2 linked regions of the Hydrogenophilus thermoluteolus genome follow. The protein of the gene in region 1 interacts with the protein of each later gene in a pairwise test. Links are inferred from orthologs where the notes say so. Each region holds a gene or a part of one and is shown in the gene's direction. Other genes may lie near its edges. The genes, in order: grxD and HPTL_RS05260.

Region 1 (10,343 bases):
AGGCCGCACTCTTTGCTGCCGATCTTTTCCGAATGTACGCCCGCTACGCGGAAGCGCAAGGCTGGCAGGTCGAGATCGTCTCGGCGAGCGAATCGGATCTGGGGGGATACAAGGAGCTCATCGCCCACGTTCGCGGCGAAGGGGTCTATGGGCGGTTGAAGTTCGAATCGGGCGGGCATCGCGTGCAGCGCGTGCCGGTGACCGAAAGCCAGGGGCGGATTCATACCTCAGCGTGCACGGTCGCGGTGTTGCCGGAGGAGGATCCCGAAGCGGTTGCCGAAATCGACCCGAAAGAGCTGCGCATCGACGTCTTTCGCGCTTCTGGCGCGGGCGGACAGCACGTGAACCGGACCGAGTCGGCGGTGCGTATCACCCACCTGCCTACCGGGATCGTGGTCGAATGCCAAGACGATCGCTCGCAACACCGCAACAAGGCGAAGGCGCTCGCGGTACTCGCGGCGCGGTTGGCTGAGCGGCGTCGTGCCGAACAACAAGCGGCCACCGCAGCGGTGCGGCGGCAGCTCGTCGGCAGTGGCGATCGCTCCGACCGGATCCGCACCTACAACTTTCCGCAGGGACGGGTGACCGACCACCGGATCGATTTGACCCTCTACCAATTGCCGCAGATTCTCGACGGTGCGCTCGATCTGGTGATCGAGCCGCTGCGCCGTGAGGCGCGTGCCGAAGCGCTCGCGGCCTGGGAAGCGAACGAAAATGGCTGACGCGGCGCACGATATTGCGTTGCCCACGTTGGGCGAGGCGTTGGCGTGGGCGCGGCAACGGATCGATCCGCTGGACGCACGCATACTCCTTGCGCATGCGGCGCGGGTGCGTACCGCGACGCTATTGGCCTATCCGGAACGGACGCTTCCGGAAGAGGCATGGCGCCGCTTTCGCGATCTGGTGACCCGCCGTGCCGCTGGAGAGCCGGTGGCCTATTTGACGGGCGAGCGAGAATTCTACGGCCGCACCTTTCACGTTTCGCCCGCAGTGTTGATTCCGCGTCCGGACACCGAAACCCTGGTCGATGTTGCGCTTGCGGTCGCCGATCAACGTGCCGGTGCCGCGTTGCGCATCCTTGACCTGGGCACCGGCAGCGGTTGTATTGCGATCACCCTGGCGTTGGAGCTGCCCCACGTGGAGGTGGTTGCGGTCGATCGCTCGCGTGCGGCGCTTCTCATCGCGTTGCACAATGCGCAGCGGTTGGGTGCGAGCGTCTCGTTCGTCGAAAGCGACTGGTTTTCTCGGCTGGGGGATGAGCATTTCGACCTCATCGTCGCCAATCCCCCCTACCTGGCCGAGGATGACCCCCACCTCAACGAAGGCGATCTGCGTTTCGAGCCGCGGCAGGCGTTGGTGGAGCAGCACGAAGGCCTTGCGGCGATCGCCCGGATCGTTGCAGAAGCGCCGCGTTATCTGGCGCCCGGCGGGTGGTTGTTGTGCGAACACGGCTATACCCAAGGATACGCGGTTCGTGGCCGACTTCTCGATGCCGGATTGTTGCACGTCCAGACGTGGCGCGACCTGGCAGGCCACGAGCGGGTCAGCGGCGGACGTAAACGGTGTCCGAACGAGTAAAATAGGTCGTTGGTTCAGAACAGGAACCGTCTGTTTTTCGATGCAAACCCCAATGGAGAACACGATGAGCGACGTACAAGAGACCATCCGCCAACAGATCGCTTCGCACCCGGTGGTGCTCTACATGAAAGGAACGCCGCAATTTCCGATGTGCGGTTTTTCCGCGACGGTCGTCCATATCCTCGACCTCTGTGGCGTCAAGGACTATTTTGCCGTGAATGTCCTCGAGGATGAGGCGATCCGGCAAGGGATCAAAGAGTACTCCAATTGGCCGACGATTCCGCAGCTCTATATCAATGGCGAATTCATCGGCGGCTGTGACATCACGCGCGAGCTCTACCAAAGCGGCGAATTGCAAAAACTGTTGCAAGAGGCGGGTGTGGTCGCCACCTGAGCCGCAACGCGCCGCTCCCGGAGGGTGTCGACGCGCCGTTCATCAGCCACCGGTGAGCCGCGCGATCAACCGCTCCGCCTCACGAGCGTACCCGCTGCCAAAGAGGTTGAAGTGGTTGAGGATGTGGTAGAGCGTGTAAAGCGGTTTTCGCCGTTCGTAGTCGCGGTGAAGCCCCGAAAGTTTTCGATAAGCGGCGTAAAACGCGGGCGGGAACCCGCCGAAGAGCTCCATCATCGCCAATTCGCTTTCGTGGTCGCCTTGATGGACCGCCGGGTCGATCAGCACCACCTCACCTGTGGCGCTCTCGGCGATGTTGCCGTACCACAGGTCGCCGTGCAGGAGCGCCGCTCGAGGGGCATATTCGAGAAAGAGTGCCGGCAGCCCCTCCAGCGCTTCTTCGAGGCGCGCCGCTGCGTCCCGGGAAAAGCCGTTGCGTTTGGCCCAGGAAAGCTGCGGTTTGATGCGCCGCGTTACGAAAAAGTGGGCCCAATTGGGTTCCCAACCGTTTTGCTGCGGCGTTGCCCCTAAATAATTGTCCCGATGCCAGCCGAAGCGGTCGGGAAAAGGGGCTGCTTCGTGCAACGCCACCAACGCCCGTGCCGCCGCTTCGGCGCGCGCTGCGGAAAGCGGCCGAAGGTCGAGCCACGTCAGGATCAAGTACGCCGTATCGCTGTCGGCATCGACTCCGTGCGCAATCACCTCCGGCACCCGCACCGCACCGGTTTGCGCGAGTGCCGAGAGACCATCGGCTTCGGCGGCAAAGCGGTCGGCCGCCGCCGCAGGGGCCGTTTTGGCGAACCACCGCGTTCCGTCCTGAAGGGTCAGGCGCCAATGGCGGTCGAACTGCCCGCCAAGCGCAGTGGCTTCGGCGACTTGGGTGGCGTGGCCGAACAGGGCCGGAAGGTATGTGGACCAGTCGATCATGACGGCTTGCCGTTTCTTCTCCCGAGCCCAATCGCGGGCTACCCGCGTTGCGCGATTCGTGCCCGCGCGTGCGCGATCGCCGCTTGCACCGCCTCGGGTGCGGTGCCACCGATATGGGCGCGTGCTGCAAGCGACCCTTCGATGGTGAGCACCTCGTACACGTCCTCTTCGATCTGGGGACAAAACTGCTGCAGTGTGGTGAGCGGGAGCTCGGCAAGGTCGATCCCCTGCCGTTCCGCGGCGCGCACGGCGCGCGCGACGATTTCGTGGGCATCGCGAAACGGCACCCCTTTTTTCACCAGGTAGTCCGCAAGATCGGTTGCGGTGGCGAACCCTTCTTGGAGCGCGGCGCGCATCGCTTCGGGCTTCACCCGGATACCCGCGACCATCTCGGCGTAGATCGCGAGCGTATCGTTCAGCGTATCCACGGCGTCGAAGAGCGGCTCCTTGTCCTCTTGGTTGTCTTTGTTGTACGCGAGCGGCTGCCCCTTCATCAGCGTGAGCATCGCGACGAGGTGGCCATAGACGCGTCCGGTTTTGCCCCGCACCAGTTCGGGAACGTCTGGGTTCTTCTTCTGCGGCATGATCGAGCTGCCGGTGCAGAAGCGGTCCGCCAAGTCGATGAAACCGAAGCGGGGCGTCATCCACAGGATCAATTCTTCGGAAAAGCGCGAGAGGTGCATCATCACCAGACTGGCCGCACTCAAGAATTCGATCGCGAAGTCGCGGTCGCTCACCGCATCGAGCGAATTGCGACACAACTCTTCGAACCCAAGCGTTTCGGCAACGGCCCACCGATCGATCGGGTAGGTGGTGCCGGCAAGTGCGGCAGCGCCCAGCGGCAAGCGGTTGGTGCGGCGGCGGCAATCGGTGAGCCGCTCCCAGTCGCGCTCCAGCATCTCCACGTAGGCCATGAGGTGGTGGCCGAAGGTGACCGGTTGTGCCACCTGCAGATGGGTGAATCCGGGCATCGGCGTTGCCGCATGCTGTTCGGCAAGGCCCAAGAGTGCCGTTTGCAGCGTGCGAATGCGGCTGCGGATCTCGTCGATCGCGTCGCGCAACCAGAGACGGATGTCGGTCGCCACCTGGTCGTTGCGGCTGCGGCCAGTATGAAGCCGTTTACCCGCATCCCCCACCAACGCGGTCAAGCGCCGTTCGATGTTGAGGTGGATGTCTTCGTCGTCGAGCGACCATTCGAACGCACCGCTTTCGATCTCTTGCGCGATTTGCGCCATACCGCGTTCGATCGCGGCAAGATCCTCGGTGCTGATGATCCCTTGCTTGGCGAGCATCCTCGCGTGCGCGAGCGACCCTTGGATGTCGTGGCGCCACAAGCGCCAGTCAAACGGGATGCTTGCCGTGTACCGTTTGACCCGTTCCGAAACCGGTTCGTCGAACCGGCCCGACCAGGTCTTGTGCGTTGCGTCGTTTGTCATCACGGTTTCCTTGCGCTTCTCTGCTCAGCCATAAGTCTACCGTAGCGGAACCCCTTCACGCTGGTTGCAACGTCCATTCTAACGCTACCCCTGGCACCGAGCCGCTTTTACCGCAACGCGGCATGCTAGAATAGTTCGAATCAAAACTGCGCATAGGGAGAACGCGATGGCGCGCAATTTCGCAGCCACTTTGGGGTACGACATCGCCGATTTGCAACCCGGAATGGTTGCCGAAATCGGCCGTACCGTTTCGGAAGCCGATATCTTGGCTTTCGCAGGGGTCTCTGGGGATACCAACCCGGTGCATCTCGACGCGGAGTTCGCGGCGCAAACCCAATTCAAAGAGCGGATCGCGCACGGGATGCTCTCGGCGGCCTTCATTTCTGCGGTATTGGGCACCAAGCTTCCAGGGCCCGGGGCGATCTACCTCAGTCAATCGCTGCGTTTCCGCGCGCCGGTCCATGTGGGCGATACCGTCGTCGCCCGGGTCACCGTGAAAGAGGTGGTGCCTGAAAAGCGCCGCGTCGTCCTCGAAACGCTCTGTCTGGTTGGTGAGACGGTTGTGGTCGAAGGAGAGGCGACGATCTATATCCCGCCGCGGCAGGGGTGAGTCACTCATGAGCGAGATGAAGCGGGTCTTTCTCGAATTCGAACGCCCGGTGGTCGAACTGGAAGAGCGCATCGGGGAATTGCGCCGTACCCAGGAGGGGAGTGCGGTCGACCTCAGCGAAGAGATCGAGAAGCTGGAAAAGAAGGCGCGCAAACTCCTCGAAGATCTCTACCGCAAGCTCGACGCGTGGCAAACGACCCAAGTGGCACGCCATCCCCTTAGGCCCTATACGCTCGATTACGTTGCGGCGCTCTTTACCGATTTCGTCGAGCTCAAAGGGGATCGCCACGTCGCCGACGATCCGGCGATCGTGGGGGGGCTGGCGCGCTTTCGAGGGCAGCCGTGTGTCGTGATCGGTCATCAGAAAGGGCGGGACACGAAAGAGAAGATTCGGCGCAATTTCGGGATGCCGCGCCCGGAAGGGTACCGCAAGGCGGTTCGCCTGATGAAATTGGCGGAGAAGTTTCGCTTGCCGCTTTTCACCTTCGTCGATACGCCGGGCGCCTTTCCGGGAATCGACGCGGAAGAGCGCAACCAATCGGAAGCGATCGGGCGCGCGATCTACGAGATGGCGCAGCTCGCAACCCCGACGATCGTCACGGTGATCGGTGAAGGGGGCTCGGGCGGGGCGCTCGCGATCGCGGTGGGGGATCACGTCGCGATGCTGGCGCACAGCATCTATTCGGTGATCTCCCCCGAAGGGTGTGCCTCGATCCTTTGGAAGAGCGCCGAAAAGGCGTCCGACGCAGCGGAGATCCTGGGCATCACCGCGCCACGGCTCAAAGAGTTGGGGTTGATCGACGCGGTGGTGCCCGAACCAGTTGGCGGCGCGCACCGCTACCCCGAAGAGATGTACGCGACGCTGGGCGCGCACCTGGCGCAGACGTTGTCCGAACTCCAGGCCCTTTCGCGCGAAGCCTTGTTGGCGCGCCGTCAAGAACGGCTAGCCGCGTATGGGCGCTTCCAGGTCGCCGCGTAGGCGCACCTCCCGGTTGCCGCCGTGGGCGGCGCTCGATACCGCGCAGCAAGAAAGCGACGCGTTCTTGGTCGCGTTTTCCGGGGGTGCAGACAGTACCGCGTTGCTGCATGGTCTCCTAGCAGCGCGACGCGCCGGTAAACCGCCGTTTCAGCGCCGGGCGGTGCCGCTTGCCGCTGCGCACGTCCATCACGGGCTGCAAGCGCAAGCGGACGCGTGGTTGGCCCATTGCGCCGAGCAGTGCGCCGCATGGGGGGTCCCTTTCTTTGCCGCGCGCGTCACGGTCGATGCGTACCTGTGCTCCCGTTTGGGGTTGGAGGCAGCGGCGCGGCGTGCGCGCTATCGGGCGCTCGCAACACTCGCGCACGATTGGGCAGCCGAGCTGGCGCGCTCCGAAAACCGGCTGACGCCGTTGCGCATCACCGTCGTCACTGCGCACCACCGCGACGATCAAGTGGAAACCTTCTGGTTCCGTCTGCTGCGTGGCAGCGGCGTTCTGGGGTTGGGCGCAATGCGCCCATGGGGGCCGTTTCCGCTGGTGTGTTCAGAACCTGAGTCCCGTGTGGCGTGCGACCCGTGCCTTGCGGCGTATGACGGTCGCACGGTTCGTCTCAATCTGTGGCGCCCGTTGCTGACCACTCCTAAAAGCGCACTCGTTGCCTATCTGCGCGAACAGAGAATCACCTGGCACGAAGATCCCACCAACCAGACGTTCGACACGAAGGCCCACGGCGGGATGCGTCGTAACGCGCTGCGGCATGCGTTGTTGCCCGCATTGCGCCGTACCTGGCCAGGGCTCGACGCCGTTAGCGAGCGTACCGCGCGCGTGATGCAAGAGGCGCACGCGTGCCTCATGGACCTGGCCGAAATCGACGCCGCGGCGATTGTGGACGGTGCGGGGCGGTGGCGACTCGATTCCTTTAGTGCCCTTCCGGCGCATCGCCAGCGCAATCTGCTGCGCTGGGCGCTACAGGCAAACGGTTGGCAGCCACCGCCTGAGGCGCGCCTTGACGAAGCGCTGCGGCAGCTCGCTGCGCACCGCAGTGCGCGAAAGCACGCTTGCTGGACGTTCAGGCTGACGGCGCAGGCGCTGCTGTGTGCGGATCGGCAGGGGGTGTGGTTGACGCCACCTCGTCCAACGCCGTGACCGCCTCAGGCGCAAGCAGAGCAACCACCGTCCAGCCAGCGCCCGGTTTGAGTGCGAAATGATCGTCCACCACCTTGAGGAGTCCCGACGGTGTCACCGTCAGGAGCACGACGCCGCGCGTTCCCAGGCGTTTTTGGTACGCTGCCCAGTCGAAGGTCTCGGTCAATTTGGTCGTCGAGATCTTGCCACCACCTTCTACCCATGAAAGTAGCTGCTCCAGCGTCACCGTTTCGCCAAAGAGCCGACGGCCCAACACCTCTTCGGTGAGACGCGCTTTCGCAGAACCGCTGCGTTCCCCTTCGGTTTGCAAAACGAAGACGTTACCGGTGCCGAACTCACGCTCATAGCGCAGGACTGCCAATGCGTTGAGCTCCGGCGAAGGGGAGAGCGCCAACAGGAAATTGATGTCGCTGAGGTCGAGTTTGCGGTCTGCCGCTTCGGAAACGGGGTTGCCGAAAAAGGTTTCCAGCCCAGACATTCGGGCCTGGCGGATCGCCAGGTAATCGGTATCGGCCAGGATCACGCGGTACCCAAGTTTCACCAGCACCTGAGCCAGCGCACGCGCAAACGCATGCGCACCGACAATCAACACCCCTTTCGGTTCGGGTTCGGCTACGCCCAGACGACGCGCGAGCGGCGCAGCGGTGAGGCTTGCGATCAATACCGTCCCGACGATTACGATGAAGGTGAGCGGCACGATCGTTTCCGCACCAGCGATCCCTTCGGCTTGTAGGCGAAACGCGAAAAGTCCCGAAATCGCCGCGGCGACGATCCCGCGCGGCCCGATCCAGGCGATCAACAGTTTTTCTTGCCAGCGCAAGGGGCTGCCGATGGCACTCACCCAAACTTTCAAGGGCTGCGCAACGAACTGGATCGCCGCGAGCACAAGGAGCGCGCCAAAACCGACGGCGCCCATCGTCGCGAAGTCGATCCGCGCCGCCAGTACGATGAAGAGCACCGAGATGAAGAGGATCGTGAGTGTCTCTTTGAAGTCGAGCACGTTGTCGAGCGGCACGCCGCGCATGTTCGCCAGACGGATCCCCATCACGGTGACCGCCAACAACCCCGATTCGTGCGCCAGCACATTGGAGATCGTGAAAACCGTTACGACCAGCGCCAAAACCACAGCGTTGATGAGGTATTCAGGCAGCAGATGGCGGCGCAGCAATTGCCCGAGGAATTGACCGCCGATGAACCCGAGGAGCGCGCCCGCTGCCACTACTTTGGCAAAGAGCCAGAAGATGTCGGTCCACGGTGCGCCTTGCGCGCGTGCGCTCATCACCAGAAATTCGAAGACGAGCACCGCGAGCAGCGCCCCGATGGGGTCGATCACGATCCCTTCCCAGCGCAGGATCGTGGCGATGGCGCGTTTCGGGCGCACCGACCTCAGAAGCGGTACGATCACCGTCGGCCCGGTCACGACGACCAATGCGCCGAAGAGTGCTGCCAAGCCGGGGCTCAGGTCGACGAACAGATACGCCGCGCCGCTCGCAACCGCCCAGGTGACGAGCATCCCCACCGAAACGAGCCGCCAGATCACGTGGCTCAACCCGCGGACTTCGGCAAAGCGCAGCGTGAGACTCCCTTCGAAGAGGATCACCGCGACCGCCAACGACACCATCGGAAAGAGCAGGTCACCGAAAAGTGCGTCAGGATCGAGAATGCCGGTGATTGGGCCGGCAACGATACCGAGCAACAAGAGAAACAGGATCGCGGGGATGTTGGTCCGCCACGCCAGCCACTGCGCAAAGATGCCGCTGGCGACGATGCCCGAAAGGGTGAGGAAGACGGTTTCGTTCATAAGAATAGGATGAAGTTTTAGTCAGACAATTGTACACATCGTGCACGCAAAAACCCCCACCCGGAGGGTGAGGGTTTCGGTGTGAATCGAATCGAGATGGGTCGATCAGTTCTTGCTCTGGTCGACCAAGCGGTGCTGCACCAACCACGGCATCATCGCGCGCAGCTTCGCCCCCACCTGTTCGATGGGGTGTTCGGCGTTGAGCCGCCGCCGAGCGGTCATCGCCGGATAGTTGAGCTGCCCCTCCTGGATGAACATCTTCGCATAATCGCCGGTCTGGATCCGTTTCAACGCGTTGCGCATCGCTTCGCGCGACTGCGCGTTGATCACTTCGGGGCCGGTGACGTACTCGCCGAACTCGGCGTTGTTCGAGATCGAATAGTTGAGGTTTGCGATCCCGCCTTCGTACATCAGATCGACGATGAGTTTCAGTTCGTGCAGACACTCGAAATAGGCCATTTCGGGGGCGTACCCCGCTTCGACCAGGGTTTCGAACCCTGCTTTGACGAGCTCGACGAGCCCACCGCAGAGCACCGCTTGCTCGCCGAAGAGGTCGGTTTCGGTCTCTTCACGGAACGTGGTTTCGATCACTCCGGCGCGCGCCCCGCCGATCGCCGCGGCATAGGAGAGGGCAAGATCGCGCGCTTTGCCGCTTTGGTCCTGATGCACCGCGATGAGGCACGGCACGCCACCGCCACGGAGGTATTCGGCACGAACGGTGTGCCCCGGACCTTTCGGCGCGATCATGATCACGTCGAGATCGGCGCGCGGTACGATCTGGTTGTAGTGGATGTTGAAGCCGTGCGCAAACGCGACCGCCGCGCCCTGCTTCAGGTTCGCTTCGATGTCACGGCGGTACACCGCGGGTTGCGCTTCGTCGGGAAGCAGAATCATCACCAGGTCGGCCTGTTTGACCGCGTCGGCGACCTCCATCACCGTGAGCCCCGCCGCTTCTGCTTTGCCCCACGAGGCGCCGCCGCGGCGCAACCCGACGATCACTTTCACCCCCGACTCATGGAGGTTCAGCGCATGGGCGTGGCCCTGGCTGCCGTAGCCGATGATCGCAACGGTCTTGCCTTTGATGAGCGAGAGATCGGCGTCTTTTTCGTAATAGACTTTCATGGTTACCCCTTTTGATTAGGAACAGCGAAAAAACGGTCAGGCTTTCAACATACGCTCGCCACGGGCAATGCCGCAGACGCCGCTACGCACCGTCTCCAAGATGAGACTGGGCGAGATCGCCGCCAGAAACGCGTTGAGCTTCTGCTGGTTGCCGGTGAGTTCGATCACGTAGGTGGTGTCGGTGACGTCGATGATCCGGGCGCGGAAGATGTCGGCCAGGCGTTTGAGCTCTTCGCGGTCTGATCCCACGGCACGGACCTTCACCATCATCAGTTCGCGCTCGATGTGCGCGGATTCGGAGAGGTCGACCACTTTGACCGTATCGATCAGTTTGTTGAGCTGCTTGGTGATCTGT
Region 2 (10,096 bases), 490 kb from region 1 along the record:
CGCATAGAGCGGCCAGAGGATCATCGACAGGCCGCCAGAGAACAAGAGCAGCAATACGATCACCATGCCGTAGGGTTCCAAACGCGCAACCCAACTTGCCAAACGGTACGGCAATGCCGCAACCAACATGCGTCCCCCGTCGAGTGGCGGAATGGGCAAGAGATTGACGAGCGCCAAAATCAGGTTGATGTGAATGCCCGCGTCGCTCATTCGAGCCAGCGCCAGCCAACTGCCCCCCGGCCCGAACAGGAAGGCCACTTTGAAAAGGAGCGCCCACACGAGCGCTTGGGCGAGGTTGATCATCGGACCAGCCCCCGCGACCCAAAACATGTCCTGCTTGGGGCGGCGCAGGAAGCGCGGATCGACCGGAACCGGTTTCGCCCAGCCAAAGAGCATCGCGGGGCCACCGAACAGGGTCGATAACGTGAGGATACCGACAGGAACCGCGACCGTTCCGACCGGATCGATGTGTTTGATGGGGTTGAGCGTGATACGCCCGAGCCGCTCCGCGGTGCGATCGCCGAAAGCGCGCGCCACGTAACCATGCGCCGCTTCGTGCAAGGTGATGGCAAGTAAGACCGGAATCGCCCAAATCGCGAGCGTCGCGATGAGTTCTGCCATCACGTTTCGCTTTCAACCACTTCGAGCCCGAGGCGAGCCGGATCCCCCAAGCCCAGGCGACGGATCACAGGCGGGCGTTCCGTCAGGTCGATGATCGTGGTCGCACCCTGGGGTATCTCTTCGGTGTCGACGACCGCCGCGAGTACGTGCCCCAACTGGTCGAGGATCGCATCGGGGTCGGAAAGTGGTTCTTCGGCACCGGCGGGTTGAACGGTCGTTGCTAGTAGCGGCGCACCGTGCGCTGCCAACAATGCCTGCACGACCGGGTGGTCGGGCACGCGCAGGCCGATGGTTCGCCGTTTCGGATGGAGCACACGACGAGGAAGTTCGTGCGATCCCTCCAAGATGAAAGTAAATGGCCCTGGCGTACCGAGTTTGAGCAAACGATATTGTTGATTGTCGACCCGGGCGTATTGCCCCAAAATAGAGAGGTCGGGACAAAAGAGGGTGAAGAGGTGATTGTCGTCAACCCCCCGCAAACGGCGGACTTGCACGAGCGCGTTGGCGTCCCCCACCGGCCAGACCAGGGAATAGCTGGCGTCGGTAGGAATCGCGACGATCCCCCCGTTCGCCAACATTTGGGCGAGTTGCGCAATCCCACGGGGTTGCGGATTGCGGGGATGGAGCGGTATTCGCTTTGCGGTCATAGAAAACGATTATACCTGCTGCATCAAAATTCGGCGCGCAAAGAGCAAGTCTTCCCACGCCTTTCGTTTGTCTGCCGGGTTGCGCAACAAATAGGCGGGATGGTAGGTGACGACAACGGGAATCCCGTGGTAATCGAAGCGACGACCACGCGCTTGGGCGATTTTCACCTCTTCGTCGAGGAGCGCAAAAGCAGCTGGCTTGCCCAACGCGACGATGATGCGGGGCGCAAGGAGTGCGATTTGACGCGCGAGGAACGGGTTGCAGGCGGCGATCTCTTCCGGGTGCGGCGTTCGGTTCAAAGGGGGGCGGCATTTCACCGCGTTGGCGATATAGACATCCGCACCGCGTCTGAGCCCAAGGGCAAAGAGCATCTCATCGAGCAACTTCCCTGCCGGTCCGACGAACGGCTCTCCCTGGCGATCCTCTTCGCGTCCCGGCCCTTCGCCGACAAAGAGCCAGCGGGCACGGTGATCCCCTACACCCGGCACCGCTTGGGTTCGCTCACGCGACAACGGACAGGCTTGACAGCGGCGAATCGCCGCTTCGAGCGCCTCCCAATCCATCGTGGCGATCTGCTCGGCCCGCTCAGGGAATCGCGACGAAGGGGGCTCTGGCGGCGCTTGGGGTGGGGTTGGTTGGCGGGACGCCTGCCGTTGTGTCTGCTGGCACGGGTAGCGCGGCGCCGAACGGTCGGTATCGATCGTGACGTCCTGGGGGTTGGTTTGGGTATCGGTCTGCGTCTGCGCAGAACGATCGGAGATAAGCCAACGGGACCGCAACCGCCAAAGCGGCGTGAGTTCCATCGCGTCGAGCCATGCGAAACGGCGCAACGGATCGGTCATCGCGCGCTCCCGTCTGCGGTGCGATCCTTGCGCATCACCCAGGCATCGATGCGCTGGCCATCGGGTAGGCGATAGTAGGCTTTGCGGAGCGCTACCCGCTGGAAACCATGCCGTTCGTAGAGACCGATTGCCGGTCGATTGTCGGCTCGGACTTCGAGCCAAAAGGTGGCCGTTTCCTGGTTATGGGCGAAGAAATGGGCCAGTAGGCGCGCGCCAAACCCCTGTCGGCGATAGGGTTGCGCTACGACCAGATTGAGTAAATGGGCTTCGTCAGTGACCCACAGGCCCACGAGATAACCGACAGGACTGTGATTGCAGCGAAGCGCCCAACCTCGCTGGCACGCATTGGGTTGCCAACAGGCCACAAAATGGTCCGCTTGCCAAGGCATGGGCTGGCATGCTGCCTCAAGAGGAAGGAGCCAATCGAGATCAGCACGGGTAAGCGGATCGATCGTGACCGCGTTCATGCCCTACTCTGTGTTGCCGCTTCGCGTTTCTTTGCCCGTAACGCTTGCTGTTCTTCCAGGGTCAGCGCGACGCGCTCCCGGACATAAACCGGTTGCGCTGCATCGGCGGCGACGAATTGCTCCTGCGCGGCGGCTGCGCGCGCCGCGGCAAGGAGCGCTTCGGGCGCGATCGCGTCGATCCAGCGCGTTTCGAATGGCGCTGGCCACGATTCCGGCCAACCCTCTGCGAGGCGAAACCCCGCGAAACGAAATTCGGTACCATCGGGATCAATCGCGATCTCATCCCAGCGGGCGGTATGCGGTGAGACGAGTGCTGGTTCCGAACGTGGTTGCCATTCCCCGCCCGCGGTCACTTCGAACCAACGGTGGTACCACTCACCCATGCGGGCGTCGGCAGCAACCCAGACGCGGCCACTCGGGCCCTCCGGGTATGCCGAGCGCCCGACCAGTGCCAGCGCGTCGAGCGCCAACAGAGGTTTGCCCAACGCCATCCCCATCCCCTGCGCCACCGCGCACGCCAAGCGAACCCCGGTGAATGCCCCGGGTCCCGCACCGAACGCGATCGCATCGATCTCCTGCTGCCAGTTGCCAAGCCCCTTTTCCGCAAAAGTCTGGGCAATGGCCGCGAGCAAGTGCTCGGCGTGGCGTGCATAGCCCTGAAGCTTACGGGTATGCACCGCCTCATCCCACTGGACGGCGACGCACGCATGGTCAGAAGCGGTATCGAAAGCCAAGATTTTCATGCCTGCGATTGTACCGAGAAAAGCAGGTACAATCGTGTCACCATGAAGTTTCTTTTCGACCTCTTTCCGCTGATCGCGTTCTTTCTCACCTACCAGGTGCTGAATGTCCTGCCCGACTGGCGCGACGCGCTGGCGCCTTGGTTCGGTGACGGGATTGCACCCGATCGGGTGCCCATCCTTGCGGCCACCGCAGTCACCATCGGCGCGACTGCGTTGCAGATCGTCTGGCTCAAAGTACGACGCAAACCCGTCGACAAAACGCTCTGGGTCACCTTTTTCCTCGTGACGCTCTTGGGTGGAGCAACGATTTTCTTTCACGATCCCCGTTTCATTCAGTGGAAACCCACTGCGGTCTATTGGTTCATGGCGCTCGCGTTATGGATTGCGCGTTTGAGCGGCCGCAACCTGATGGAACTTACGCTGCGCCACCATGTCCAATTGCCGCCGCGAAAGTGGCGTAGCCTCTCGGATGCGTGGTCTGGTTTCTTTCTTTTTTTGGGCGCGCTCAACTGGTGGGTGGCCAGCCACTTCAGCGAAGCGGTATGGGTCCAGTTCAAGCTCTTCGGGACGTTGGGATTGACGCTGCTTTTCGTCGTGGGACAGGCACTTTGGCTACACCGCCACGCGCTGCCCGATCCTTCGGCGAATGCGCCGAACGCCACCGGTTCGAGACAGGGTGAAGAAAGTTAGTATGAATCCGACAGAAAAGACACAAGCGATCCGAGAACGGCTTACCGCCGCACTTGCGCCTTGTCGGTTGCAGGTCGAAGACCAAAGCCATCTTCACGCCGGGCACAACCCCGCCGCGCAGCACGGCGGCACCCATTATGCAGTGACGATCGTCTCCGACCAGTTTGCGGGCAAACGCAGCATCGAGCGGCATCGCATGGTCTATGACGCGTTGGGTTCGGTGATGGCCTCGATCCACGCGTTGGCAATCACCGCGAAAACGCCGGATGAACCGTGACACTTTTATTGGGGTGTAACACAGAGTTTGTAAGACATATTTTGGTACGTTCAATTGACTTCGAAAGGAAAGCGATGAAAACCATTAGCCAGCGCATGATCCGTTTGACCGCTGCATCCGTCTTTGCGGGTGCCTTCGCACTCCCCCTCTGGGCTGGAGACGTTGCCAAGGTCAATGGACAGGCGATCCCAGAATCCCACCTTCAAGCGATTCTCGACAAACAGATCGAGCAAGGGCAAAAAGACACGCCGGAGCTTCGCGAAGCGATTCGGGAGGAGCTGGTCCGCCGTGTCGCGATCGAGCAGGCGGCAAAAAAAGCAGGGCTCGACAAAGATGCGAAAGTCCAAGCGGAAATGGCACTGGCCAAGCAAGGCGTGCTGCTGCGCCACTATCTCACTCAATACATGAAAGACCATCCGGTTACTGACGCGGAGCTCCAGGCTGCGTATGAAAAGATCAAAAAAGCGTTTGCGGGCAACGAGTACCACGTACGCCATATCCTCTTCGAGAGCGAATCTGCCGCGAAGCAGGCGATTGCCGATCTGAAATCGGGCAAGGTGAAGTGGGAAGAACTGGCCAAACAGTCGAAAGACCCGGGTAGCCGTGAAAAAGGGGGCGATCTGGGCTGGGCGACCCCCGAGATGTTCGTCAAACCGTTCAGTGACGCGATGACCCAGTTGAAGAAGGGGGAAATGACCGAACAGCCCGTGAAAAGTGAGTTCGGTTGGCACGTGATTCGCTTAGACGACGTACGCCCGCAAACGCCACCAGCGCTCGAGTCGATTCGCGAGCAACTCACGCAACAACTGCAACAGCAGAAGATGGAGCGCCACATCGAGGAGTTGGTCGCGAAAGCGAAGGTTCAATAACGATCGACCGCGGCTCTTGAGGAGGTAGTACGATGGCTCGCTGGTTGGAAGCCGACGCGATCGAGCAGGTTTGGCGTTTTCGTCACGCATGCAAGCAGTTCGATGCGTCCCGTACCATCCCGGAGCACGATTGGGAGGCAATCCTAACGGCTGCTCGCCTTTCGCCAAGCTCTTTCGGCTTCGAACCGTGGCACTTTTTGGTGCTCCAAAATCGTGCGGTTCGGGAAGCGTTACTTCCTGTGGCATGGGGCGCACAGGGACAATTTCCCACGGCCAGCCACGTCGTGGCGATCCTGGCGCGCAAGGACGTGCGTTGGGATTCGCCTTACCTTGCTGCACACATGCGCGAGGTGAAGCGTCTCGATGACGCAACCATTGACCAAAGGCAAACCCGTGTGCGCAATTTCCAGGAGCGTGAGTTCAAACTGCTCGAAACACCCACAGGGCTTTTCGAGTGGTCGGCGCGCCAATGCTACCTGGCATTGGCGAGCATGATGACCGCTGCGGCGCTTCTGGGGATCGACTCCTGCCCGATCGAAGGGTTCGATCGCGAACAAGCCGAAGCGATTTTGAGCCGCTTTCATCCGATCGACTGGACAACATGGGGACTTGCGGTCTTTGTCGCATTCGGTTACCGCGTCGTCGAACCACCTGAAAAAACCCGTTGGCCGAAGGATAAAACCGTTACGGTTTTGTGAATCAGCGCACGGCACGATCCCGTACGCAAAAAGCCCACCCGTTCCGGGTGGGCTTTTTGGTTCCTGCTGCTGGGAACGCCCAGCAGCACGATGGCTCACATGCCCAGCGCGAACGCTTCGTCGGTGAACGCAACGGTCACCTCGGCCCCATCGACCACCGTTTCCGCAAGCGCCGTTGCGTGCGGCAGGATATGGTCGGCATAGAACCGGGCGGTGTCGCGTTTGCCTTGGTAGAAGCGCGGATCGGCGGTATCTCCTTGGGAGAGACGCTGATGGGCAACGAGCGCCGCACGCGCCATGTGCCAACCACCGCAGACGATGCCGAAGAGCTCAAGGAGTGGTACCGAGCTGGCGTGCGCCGATTTCGGATTGCTCTGGTAGTTCGCGACGATGAACTCGACCCCTTTACGCAGCGCAGCGATCCCCGCTTCGAGACGCGTCGCAATCCGCCCCAACGCCGCATCACCGGTGGCACGCAGTTCGACGACCGTTTTTTCCATCTCTTGCGCCAATCCCTGCGCGACCATCCCGCCGTTGCGCGCGATTTTACGACCGATGAGGTCGTTCGCTTGAATCGCGGTCGTCCCTTCATAGATCGGGGTGATGCGGGCGTCACGGAAATGTTGCGCCGCGCCGGTCTCTTCGACGAACCCCATACCGCCATGCACCTGGATGTTGAGCGAGGTCATCTCCACCGCCCGTTCCGTGCACCACCCTTTCACCACGGGAATCATCAGTTCGACATACGCCTGACTGCGCTGCCGGACTTTTTCGTCGGGGTGGTGACGGGCAAGGTCGAACGCTGCGGCGACATGGTAGTTCATCGCCCGCATCGCTTCGGTATGGGCCTTGATGCGCAAAAGCATCCGGCGGACATCGGGGTGTTTGATGATCGGCACGCGCTCATCGCTCTTTTGCCCCACCTCGAACCCTTGAATGCGTTCTTGCGCGTAGGCAAGGGCTTGCTGATAAGCGCGTTCGGCAAGCGCCAGCCCTTCCATCCCCACGGCAAAACGGGCTTCGTTCATCATGATGAACATGTACTGAAGCCCTTTGTTCGGCTCACCGACGAGTTCGCCGATCGCACCACCTTGGTCACCAAATGCGAGCACGCAGGTGGGGCTGGCATGAATCCCGAGTTTGTGTTCGATCGAGACGCAGCGCACATCGTTGCGCGCCCCGAGCGAACCATCCTCATTGACGAGGTATTTGGGCACGACGAAGAGCGAGATCCCTTTTACCCCTTCCGGCGCGTCCGGAAGCCGGGCAAGAACGAGATGGACGATGTTGTCGCTCATCTCATGTTCGCCGTAGGTGATAAAGATCTTCTGCCCGAAGAGTTTAAAGCGTCCATCGCCGATGGGTTCGGCACGGGTCCGTACCGCGGAGAGGTCAGAACCTGCCTGCGGTTCGGTGAGGTTCATCGTGCCGGTCCACTCCCCGCTCACCATTTTGGGCAGGTAGAGCTGTTTTTGCCGGTCGGTGCCGCAAAGCATCAGCGCTTCGATCGCACCTTGGGTGAGCATCGGGCAGAGGGAAAAGGCCATGTTCGCCGATTTCCACAGCTCCATCACCGCAGTGGAGACCAACTTCGGCAATCCTTGGCCACCATATTCGGGATCGCAGGCCACCGCGGTCCAGCCCGCTTCGCGGAACTGCTGGTAGGCCGTTTTCCACCCGCTCGGGGTGATCACACGCCCATCTTCCCAGCGGCACCCTTCTTGGTCGCCCACGCGATTGAGCGGTGAGAGCACCTCGGTTGCGAATTTCCCACCCTCTTCGAGTATCGCTTGCACTACGTCTGGGGTGGCATCTTCACAACCCGGCAACTGGCTGATCTGTTCCAGACCGCACAACTCTTCCATCACAAAGCGCATATCGCGCAACGGCGCACGGTATTCACTCATTTCGCACACTCCTTGGGATTACAGTTTTTGGGTCAATTCCGGGACCGCTTGGAAAAGATCGGCGACCAAGCCGTAATCGGCAACCTGGAAAATGGGGGCATCGGGGTCTTTGTTGATCGCGACGATCACTTTCGAATCCTTCATACCGGCCAGGTGCTGGATCGCACCCGAAACGCCGATCGCGATGTAGAGTTCCGGCGCGACGATCTTGCCGGTTTGCCCCACTTGCCAGTCGTTCGGTGCGTAGCCAGCATCGACCGCGGCGCGCGACGCGCCGATCGCGGCGTTGAGTTTGTCGGCAAGCGGTTCCAACAACGCGTGGAACTGCTCGGCGCTGCCCAAGCCACGCCCACCGGTCACCACGACACGCGCCGCAGTGAGTTCCGGACGCTCCGAGTGAGTCAATTCACGGCTTACCAATTCCACTTTGGGGCCGGTAAAGGTCACGGACAACGATTCGATCGGTGCCGCCGCGTCCCTTTGCGCAACTGCGTCGAACGCGGTGGTCCGCACCGTGAGGACGAGCGGCTCATCGTCGCAGGTGACGGTTGCCAGCGCATTACCCGCGTAGATCGGGCGCACGAAGGTTTTCTCATCGACGATGCCGATCACGTCGGAGATTTGCGCACGATCGAGTTTGGCTGCGACACGCGGTGCGACGTTTTTGCCGAACGCCGTCGAGGGGAAAACGATATATCGTGCCCCCTGCGCCGAAGCGAGCACCGCGTCGGTCACCGCTTCGGCGGTGTGGCCCGCGAGTTCCGGCGCGTCGGCTTGAAGCACTTTCGCCACGCCGTCGCATTGCGCTGCTGCTTGAGCGGCGCCGCCACAATTAGTCCCCGCAACCAAAACCGTCACATCGCCAAGCTGCTTGGCCGCTGCGATCGCATGCGCCGTGCTTGACACCAAGGTTTCGTCGTTGTGTTCCGCGACCACCAATACAGAATGTCCCATTGCACGCTCCTTCGCATTCGGTTAGATGACTTTGGCTTCGTTCTTCAACTTCGCGATCAACTCGTCGACGTCGGCCACTTTCACGCCGCCTTGCCGTTTCGGGGGTTCTTCGACTTTGAGCGTTCGGATCCGCGGGGTGACATCGACACCGAGCGCCTCTGGGGTGACGGTATCGAGCGGCTTTCTTTTCGCTTTCATGATGTTGGGCAACGACGCAAAACGCGGTTCGTTGAGGCGCAAATCGGTGGTGATCACCGCAGGAAGCGCCATTTTCAGGGTTTCCAAACCCCCGTCGATCTCACGCGTGACGGTGACGGTTTGCGCACCCGTGTCGACCTCGACTTTCGACGCGAATGTCGCTTGCGGCCAATTGAGCAACGCCGCGAGCATCTGTCCGGTTTGGTTCGCGTCGTCGTCGATCGCTTGCTTACCCATGATCACAAGCTGCGGCGACTCTTTGGCGACCAGCGCGGCCAAAAGCTTGGCCACCGCGAGCGGCTGCAGCTCGACTTCGGTCTGGACTAGGATCGCGCGATCCGCACCCAGTGCGAGCGCCGTGCGCAGCGTCTCTTGACACGCGGCAACCCCAGCACTCACCGCGACGACTTCGCTGGCGACGCCTTTCTCTTTGAGACGCACCGCCTCTTCGACGGCGATTTCGTCGAAGGGGTTCATCGACATTTTGACGTTCGCGGTATCGACACCGCTGCCGTCGGGTTTGACCCGGATCTTGACGTTGTAATCGACCACGCGCTTGACAGGAACCAAAATTTTCATCGCGCTTGCTCCTTGCTTTTGGATGAACGACGGTTTACCATACGGTATCGTATGGAAGATACGATAGCGCAGTTACACCGTTGCGTCAAGAGGTTTTCGAACAACTGTTTGATATGAATCAACCCCAAAACCTGCCGAGCAAATCGCTCAACCGCGACGCGTGGATTCGCGCCGCGATCGACCTCTTGGCCAAAGAGGGGATTGCCGGTTTACGGGTCGAACGGCTCGCGCACCGCCTGGGCGTCACCAAAGGGAGCTTTTACTGGCACTTCAAAGATCGCCGCGATCTCCATCTGGCCGTGCTCGAACACTGGAAAGCGGGGCGAATTGCCGATATCGACAAGCAAACCCGGTGTCCATCCGGTACGGAAGCAGAACAACTTTTGCACGTGATCGATGTCTATAGCGCAAGCCGGAACCCCCGAGGTATTCTGATCGAATTGGCGGTACGTGAATGGGCACGGCGTGACGAAGCAGCGGCTGCGGTCGTGAGTGAAGTCGATGCGGTGCGACTCGACCGGGCACGGCGCTTGTTCTTGGCGTGTGGTCTGGACGAAGCGACCGCGACAGCCCGCGCAGCGCTCCTCTACGCTTACGTTTATG

What was found.
Region 2: the proteins of grxD (region 1) and HPTL_RS05260 interact in binary tests that used the Escherichia coli proteins (3 or more experiments, as listed by UniProt). The link is inferred for Hydrogenophilus thermoluteolus from one-to-one orthologs.

What each region holds. Positions count from the first base shown.
Region 1 is NZ_AP018558.1:593,894-604,236, forward strand. The notes cover bases 350-3,307. They hold grxD (Grx4 family monothiol glutaredoxin), read left to right. Parts: upstream 350-1,642; coding sequence 1,643-1,972; downstream 1,973-3,307. Other genes in these bases: prfA (peptide chain release factor 1), read left to right, coding at 350-722; prmC (peptide chain release factor N(5)-glutamine methyltransferase), read left to right, coding at 715-1,578; HPTL_RS02915 (fructosamine kinase family protein), read right to left, coding at 2,015-2,896; argH (argininosuccinate lyase), read right to left, coding at 2,935-3,307. In the rest of the region: more of prfA, read left to right, coding at 1-349; more of argH, read right to left, coding at 3,308-4,332; HPTL_RS02925 (MaoC family dehydratase), read left to right, coding at 4,499-4,942; HPTL_RS02930 (acetyl-CoA carboxylase carboxyltransferase subunit alpha), read left to right, coding at 4,959-5,921; tRNA lysidine(34) synthetase TilS, read left to right, coding at 5,935-7,065; HPTL_RS02940 (cation:proton antiporter), read right to left, coding at 6,989-8,866; ilvC (ketol-acid reductoisomerase), read right to left, coding at 8,972-9,988; ilvN (acetolactate synthase small subunit), read right to left, coding at 10,025-10,343. UniProt on the Escherichia coli protein: Monothiol glutaredoxin involved in the biogenesis of iron-sulfur clusters.
Region 2 is NZ_AP018558.1:1,075,849-1,085,944, reverse strand. What follows is about bases 2,940-5,650. They hold HPTL_RS05260 (BolA family protein), read left to right. Parts: upstream 2,940-4,012; coding sequence 4,013-4,288; downstream 4,289-5,650. Other genes in these bases: HPTL_RS05250 (NAD(P)H-dependent oxidoreductase), read left to right, coding at 5,190-5,650; HPTL_RS05255 (peptidylprolyl isomerase), read left to right, coding at 4,363-5,157; HPTL_RS05265 (septation protein A), read left to right, coding at 3,364-4,011; tsaB (tRNA (adenosine(37)-N6)-threonylcarbamoyltransferase complex dimerization subunit type 1 TsaB), read right to left, coding at 2,940-3,321. In the rest of the region: HPTL_RS05290 (site-2 protease family protein), read right to left, coding at 1-621; HPTL_RS05285 (L-threonylcarbamoyladenylate synthase), read right to left, coding at 621-1,268; HPTL_RS05280 (uracil-DNA glycosylase), read right to left, coding at 1,278-2,111; rimI (ribosomal protein S18-alanine N-acetyltransferase), read right to left, coding at 2,108-2,578; more of tsaB, read right to left, coding at 2,575-2,939; more of HPTL_RS05250, read left to right, coding at 5,651-5,855; HPTL_RS05245 (acyl-CoA dehydrogenase), read right to left, coding at 5,951-7,762; HPTL_RS05240 (electron transfer flavoprotein subunit alpha/FixB family protein), read right to left, coding at 7,781-8,716; HPTL_RS05235 (electron transfer flavoprotein subunit beta/FixA family protein), read right to left, coding at 8,738-9,493; HPTL_RS05230 (TetR/AcrR family transcriptional regulator), read left to right, coding at 9,607-10,096. UniProt on the Escherichia coli protein: Transcriptional regulator that plays an important role in general stress response. Has many effects on cell morphology, cell growth and cell division. Acts by regulating the transcription of many genes, including dacA (PBP-5), dacC (PBP-6), ampC and mreB.